One region of the Streptomyces nanhaiensis genome, then DNA from elsewhere that is predicted to be linked to it. Evidence: riboswitches for the same ligand, from Rfam matches in the RefSeq annotation. Region 1 holds a riboswitch; each other region holds the start of a gene.

Region 1 (2,258 bases):
CTCGGGCCGCGCGGCGGATGCCGGTGCGTGATCGCCGGGTGCCCTGCGGGCCCGGTCCGTCAGACGTCGACGCCCTTGCCGGCCAGATAGGTGATCGGGTTGAAGTCCGAGCCGTAGTGGGCGCCGTTGCGGGCCTCGAAGTGCAGGTGCGGGCCGGTGCTGTTGCCGGTGGAGCCGACCGCGCCGATCTGCTGGCCGCCGCCGACCTTCTGGCCCGCCGAGACCTTCGTGGCGGACAGGTGGGCGTACTGGGTGTACTTGCCGTCGTCGTGGCGGATGACGATCTGGTTGCCGTACGCGCCGCCCCAGCCGACCGTCACCACGGTGCCCGGGCCGACGGACCGCACCGGGGTGCCGGTGTTGGCGGGGAAGTCGATGCCGCTGTGCTTGCCGGAGGACCAGGAGGCGCCGGCCTGCTTGTAGGTGGTGGTGGTGTCCACGCCCGCGACCGGGTCGACGTAGCCGGTGGCCGAGCGGCGCTCGGCGGAGCGGTCGGCTCGCTCGTTCGCGCGCTTCTTCGCGGCGGCCTCGCGCTTCGCGGCGGCCTCGCGCTCCTTGGCCGCCTCGGCGGCCTTCGCGGCCTTCTCCTTCGCGGCCTTCTCCTTCGCGGCCTTCTCCTCTGCCGCCTTCTCCGCGGCGGCCTTCTCCGCGGCGGCGTCGGCCACACGCTGCTGAGCCTGGGCCTGGGCCCTGACGTCGTCGGCGATCGTGTCGCCGACGGCCATGGCCTGGACGAAGCCCAGGGCGTAGGTTCCCGAGCCCTCGCCCGGAGCGGCGATCGCGGGGGTGGCGGCGGCGCCGACCACGCCGGTGACGGCGACGGCGGCGGCTCCGACCAGACCGGCGCGGGTGCGCACGGAGCGGCTGGAGAGGTGGTGCTTCTCGGTGAGGCTCTCGGTGAGCCCGGTGAGCTTCTCGGTCAGCTTCTCGGCGAGCTGCGCGGTGGCACGGGTGAACGCCATGGGAGGCGTACTCCTTTCCTTCCTTCTCGCCTACCGGGTTAGCTGTCGGGTTCGGAGCAGGAAGGTCTCCTACGGGCGCACGGCCCGATTCACCCCAGGTGCCTCGGAGGAGGACCGCTCCCGCGCAGAAGGGCGGGAGGGTGGGTCCCCGGCTCCCCCGCTCGGGGGACTCGGCGATCACTGCCGTCGGCCGCGGTCGCGGTCACTTCTGACGGCCAGCGGGATCGACGCTAAACGGACAAATTTGAGCGAGCAAGCAAATAGTGTCTTTTGTAGGCCACACCACACAGGCCGCCCACCGGAACAGCCCAAAACCGGACATACGGAAGGCCCTTGGTGTGGCAACCCCACCAAGGGCCTTCCTTCACACAGCCGCCGCGGCGCGGCCGGGGATCACTGGTCCGTGACGACCGTCACCTCTCCGATGCCCAGGTCGCGCACCGTGTCGGCGATCTGTGACGCGTCTCCCACCAGCACCGTCACCAGGCGGTCCGCGGGGAAAGCGGCCACGGCCGCCGCCGTCGCCTCCACCGTGCCGGTCTCGGCCAGACGCGCGTACAGCTTCGCCTGGTAGTCGTCGGGAAGGTGCTGCTCCACCTGGTCGGCGAGGGTGCCGGCCACGGCAGCCGCCGTCTCGTAACGCAGCGGGGCCACCCCCACCAGGTTCTGCACGGCCGTGTCGCGCTCGGCGTCGGTGAGGCCCTCCTCCGCCAGGGTGCGCAGCACGCGCCACAGGTCCTCCAGTGCGGGACCCGTCACATCGGTGGCCACCGAGCCGTTGATCGCCAGCATCGAGGCGCCGGTGCCCTCGGGCGAGGAGCGCAGCACCTGGGCGAAGGCCCGCACGCCGTAGGTGTAGCCCTTCTCCTCGCGCAGCACCCGGTCCAGGCGGGAGGTGAGCGTGCCGCCCAGGCAGTACGTGCCGAGCACCTGGGCGGGCCAGACCCGGTCGTGCCGGTCGGGGCCGATCCGGCCGATGAGGAGCTGGGTCTGCACCGCTCCGGGCCGGTCCACGACGACCACCCGGCCGGTGTCGTCCGCGGTGATCGGCGGGACCGGGCGCGGCCCGGCGGCCGCGCCCTTCCAGTCCCCGAGGGTCTCGGCCAGCGCCTTGTCCAGGTCCACCCCGGTGAAGTCGCCGACCACCACGGCCGTGGCCGTGGAGGGCCGCACGTGCTCCGCGTAGAAGGCGCGCACCGCCGCGGCGTCGATGTTCCCGATGGTCTCCTCGGCTCCCTGGCGGGGCCGCGAGAGCCGGGAGTCGGCCGGGAACAGCTCCTTCGACAGCGCGATGGC
Region 2 (2,258 bases), on a different contig from region 1:
CTCGGCCCGCGCGGTGTGCGACCACCCGCGCAACGTCCCCGACGACGTGCTGGAGCGGCTTCCGGTCAACGGCGGTGTGGCGATGGCCACATTCGTGCCGAAGTTCGTGCTGCCCGCCGCCGTCGCCTGGACCGAGGCCGCCGACGAGAACATGCGCGCCCACGGCCTTCACCCCCTGGACGGCAGCGAGAGGGGCCTGGCGGTCCAGCGCGCGTACGAGGAGGCCAACCCGCGCCCGGTGGCCACGGCGGCGACGGTCGCCGACCACCTGGACCACATGCGCGAGGTCGCGGGCATCGACCACATCGGCATCGGCGGCGACTTCGACGGCACGGCCTTCACCCCGTCCGATCTGAGCGATGTGTCCGGATATCCGCATCTGGTGGCCGAGTTGCTGGACCGCCGCTGGTCCGAGGCCGACCTCGCGAAGCTCACCTGGAAGAACGCGGTGCGCGTGCTGCGCGACGCGGAGGCGGTCGCCCGCCACGAGCGGACCAGGCGCGGCCCGTCGATCGCCACCATCGGACAGCTCGACGGATAGCTCCTTGACCTCCTCGTGATTCAACTCACGAGCCGGCCCTCCCCGGTACGTCGCTCTGCGTGCCGGTGGAGGGCCTTCTGCGTCATCGCCCCTGGCAGTGGCGAGAAGTGACAGCGCGTCAGAGGCGGGTTCCGCCACTCTTCGGGAAGTGAACGCAGCGGACGGTGACGATCCGACGATCATCAAAGCCTTCGAAACGGGCGTCCTGTGACCCATCGGCTTGTATCGGCGGAAACGATGTGTCTACCGTTCTGGCCGTGCCGTACGAATGTGCGGCGGCCCGCTGTCGAACGCCGAATCCTGTCAACGGCGGCGGGCTGGACCATCCACACCACCCGATGACAGGAGCGGGGGACCCAAGGTAAGTCGCCGTCCCGGGCTCATACGGGACGGCTTGGGGTGAAGCCATGCCGCGCGCCACGCGCCGCGGCACACATGGCCGGGCAACTCCAGCCCGAACCCGACAGCTCACCTCGCAGGCGTAGGAGAAGGAGCACACCTATGTCCGCACGCGGACGTCACCGTCGTATGCGCAACAGCCGTCTCACCCGCCTGTCGCTCGCCATCTCCGTGGGCGGCGCCGGCATGGCCCTTCCCCTCATGGCCGCCGGCGGAGCCAACGCGGCCTCCGTCGAGACCTGGGACAAGGTCGCCCAGTGCGAGAGCACGGGCAACTGGAGCATCAACACCGGCAACGGTTTCTACGGCGGCCTGCAGTTCACGCAGAGCACCTGGGCCGCCTTCGGCGGTACCCAGTACGCGCCGCGTGCCGACCTCGCCACCAAGGACCAGCAGATCGCCGTCGCCGAGAAGGTGCTGGCGGGACAGGGCCCGGGCGCCTGGCCCGTGTGCTCGGTCAAGGCCGGCCTGACCAAGGGCGGTCCCGCCCCGGCCGTCTCCCCCGACGGCCAGAGCAACCCCACCGAGCAGAAGGAGCAGGCCCCGGCCGCCGCTCCGAAGGCCGAGGCCGAGCCGAAGCAGCAGAAGACCCAGGCCGCGCCGCAGCGCGCGGACCGCGGTGAGCGCGCCCACGGCCACAGCCACAGCCACGACCACGGCGCCGGCGCCGGCACCTCCTACGAGGTCGTCGGCGGCGACACCCTCTCCAAGATCGCCAACGCCCAGGGCGTCCAGGGCGGCTGGGAGCGCATCTACGAGGACAACCGCCAGGTCATCGGCGACAACCCGAACCTGATCTTCCCGGGTCAGGAGCTCACCCTGGGCGGCGCCGCCACCCAGCAGAAGGCCGCGGCCAAGCCCGAGGCCAAGCCCGAGGCCAAGCCGGCCCCGAAGGCCGCCCCCAAGGCCGAGAAGACCGAGAAGGCCGAGGCCGTGCAGCAGTCGGCCGAGCGCGCCGACCGCAGTGACCGCGGTGCGGTCACCGGCTACACCGCTCCGGTGAACGCCGCTCCGTCCGGCTCCTACAAGGCCTCCGGCGCCCGTTGGTCCAACGGCCACACCGGTGAGGACTTCGCCGCCGCCTCCGGCACCCCGGTGAAGGCCGTCACCAGCGGCACCGTGGTCTCCGCCGGCTGGGGCGGGGCCTACGGCAACCAGGTCGTCATCCGTCACAACGACGGCCGGTACAGCCAGTACGGCCACCTGTCCTCGCTGTCGGTCAGCGCCGGCCAGACGGTCAGCGCCGGCCAGCAGATCGGCGCCGTCGGCTCCACCGGCAACAGCACCGGTCCGCACCTGCACTTCGAGATCCGTACCG
Region 3 (2,258 bases), on a different contig from region 1:
GGACGCCGTCGGCACGGCCACCGTCGTGCTCGGCGCCTTCCGGGAGGCGGCCGAGACCGAGGAGGACCTGGCGGCGGTCGCCGACCGCGTCGAGCACGCCCTGAACCGGGAGGCCGCGCAGCGCGAGACGGGAACGGGCCGCTCGGAGGAGTTCGCCACGGCCGTGCTCGCAGAGGTCCCGGCCGGGCAACCGGGGAGCCTGCGGATCGTCAACCGGGGCCATCCCCCGCCGGTGCTGCTGACCGGGGAGGGAGAGGTGCGGCTGCTGGAGCCGGACACGGGGGCGTACGCGCTGCCGCTGGGACTGGGTGACCTGGCGGGCGCCTCCGTGAGCGGGCGGACCGGACCGGTCCCCTTCCCGCCCGGCTCCCTGCTGCTGCTCCACACCGACGGCCTGACGGAGGCGCGGAACGCGGCGGACGTCTTCTACGACCTGGCGGAGGGGCTGCGCGGCCGGCGCTTCGCCGGGCCGGCGCCCCTGCTCGACCACCTCCTCGCGGACGTCGACGCGCACACTCGCGGGCACCGGTCCGACGACATGGCGCTGCTGGCGGTCATGCGCGACCCGGAGTCCCGGGAGCCCTCGGGGTCCTCGGAGCCCTCGGAGCCCTCGGAGCCCCCGGGGTTCCCGGAGCCTCCGGCCTCCGGTGACCTTCCGTAGCCGACGTACGCCCCTCCGCATAACATCTGAGGCAACGTCAGGCGGTGTGGCGTGCGTCTCACGCGCCGGTCCGGCGGTCGACTCGCCCGAATTGGCCCGCCAATGCCCCGATAGTCCTCCGTCAAGAAAGCCCCATGTCCGAAGAGGGGACTTGGAATCCGGAGCGCACCTCTATTAACGTTCGATAACGCAGCGCGGTCGTCACTGTCGCCGAAGAGGGCGGCACCGTGCGCCGTCGCCGAATCCCGTACGCGCGGCCCCGCCAACAGCGAGGACGCGCCCAGGGAACCGGGGAACCACCAATTGGGGTGAATCGGATTGATGCGGCATGCCCGTATGGATCCGTAGGAGACCTTCCTGCTCCGAACCCGTCAGCTAACCCGGTAGGCGAGAAGGAAGGAAAGGAGAGCGCCCCAGTGGCGTCCAGCAGCCCGGCCCCCGAGGTCTCGTACGACCCGCACACCGCCGCTTTCACCCCTTTCGGCCCGGAAGGCGACGGCGACCGGCCGGTGTGGAACCCGACCGAGGAGTCCGTCCGCCCGGTCCGCGGCCGGCACCGCGTCGCCAAGCAGCGCAACGGCATGGCCCGCAGCGGAGCGGTCCTCGGCGTCGGCATGATCGCCGCCGTCGGCGCGGGCGGCATAGCCACCGCCAAGGACAAGTCCCCGGTCGCCATCTCCCTGCCGGACGTGGACCTCGGCGCCGTGGCGGAGGGCATCCCCGTCGTCGGTGGCATGGTCTCCGGCGGTGACGACGGCGGCCCCGCCCCGCAGGGGGAGGCCACCAGCCCCTTCGGCGGCACCGTAACCCAGGCCGGCCTGGACACCTCCGACGCCACCACGACCGTCGTGACGGCGGACGCCGGCGAGGTGCTGCGGGCACGCATCCTCCAGCAGGCCGACCAGCAGCAGACCGGCGCCGCCCAGGCCGCGCTCGAGAAGGCCGCCGAGCAGGCCGCGGACGAGGCGGCCGACGAGGCCGCCGAGCAGGCCGCCGAAGAGGCGGAGAAGGCCGCCGCGGAGGAGGCCGAGCGCAAGCGCAAGGCCGCCGAGGAGGCGGCGCGCAAGGCCGAGGCCGAGCGCCTGGCCAAGCTCGCGGCCAGCTACACCCTCCCCCTCACCTCGTACCAGATCACCTCCACCTACGGCCAGTCCGGCTCGATGTGGGCCAACAACCACACCGGCCTGGACTTCGCGGCCCCCACCGGCACCCCGGTCAAGGCGGTGCACAGCGGCGAGATCGTCGAGGCGGGCTGGGCGGGCTCCTACGGCTACCGCATCATCCTCAGGCTCGACGACGGCACCGAGATCTGGTACTGCCACCTGTCCTCCATGACCGTCACCACCGGCAAGGTGACCACCGGCGACGTCATCGGCCGCGTCGGCTCCACCGGCAACTCCACCGGCGCGCACCTCCACCTGGAGGTCCGTCCCGGCGGCGGCGACCCGATCGACCCGCTGACCTGGCTGCGGAGCAAGGGCCAGTCCATCTGACGGCGGTCCGGCCGGCGGCCCGCGGGCCACGCACCCGCGTCCCCGCACGCCGGTTTCCACGCCCCGGCGGCCCTGGTGGCTCATCCCCCCCGACACCAGGGCCG

The links. Region 1 has a riboswitch for cyclic di-AMP ahead of ACLIYP_RS02385 (M23 family metallopeptidase). Riboswitches for the same ligand answer to the same signal wherever they lie in the genome.
Region 2: another riboswitch for cyclic di-AMP. It lies ahead of ACLIYP_RS14925 (transglycosylase family protein); the one in region 1 lies ahead of ACLIYP_RS02385 (M23 family metallopeptidase).
Region 3: another riboswitch for cyclic di-AMP. It lies ahead of ACLIYP_RS24230 (M23 family metallopeptidase); the one in region 1 lies ahead of ACLIYP_RS02385 (M23 family metallopeptidase).

The regions. Positions count from the first base shown of each region.
Region 1 covers NZ_JBKJFM010000004.1:46,302-48,559, forward strand. The annotation lists gene ACLIYP_RS02385 (M23 family metallopeptidase) at 60-962, opposite strand; cyclic di-AMP (ydaO/yuaA leader) riboswitch at 976-1,148, opposite strand; gene ACLIYP_RS02390 (M16 family metallopeptidase) at 1,356-2,258, opposite strand, start outside.
Region 2 covers NZ_JBKJFM010000058.1:12,234-14,491, reverse strand. The annotation lists gene ACLIYP_RS14930 (dipeptidase) at 1-541, shown strand, start outside; cyclic di-AMP (ydaO/yuaA leader) riboswitch at 861-1,038, shown strand; gene ACLIYP_RS14925 (transglycosylase family protein) at 1,043-2,258, shown strand, end outside.
Region 3 covers NZ_JBKJFM010000141.1:1,100-3,357, forward strand. The annotation lists gene ACLIYP_RS24225 (PP2C family protein-serine/threonine phosphatase) at 1-661, shown strand, start outside; cyclic di-AMP (ydaO/yuaA leader) riboswitch at 888-1,066, shown strand; gene ACLIYP_RS24230 (M23 family metallopeptidase) at 1,078-2,154, shown strand.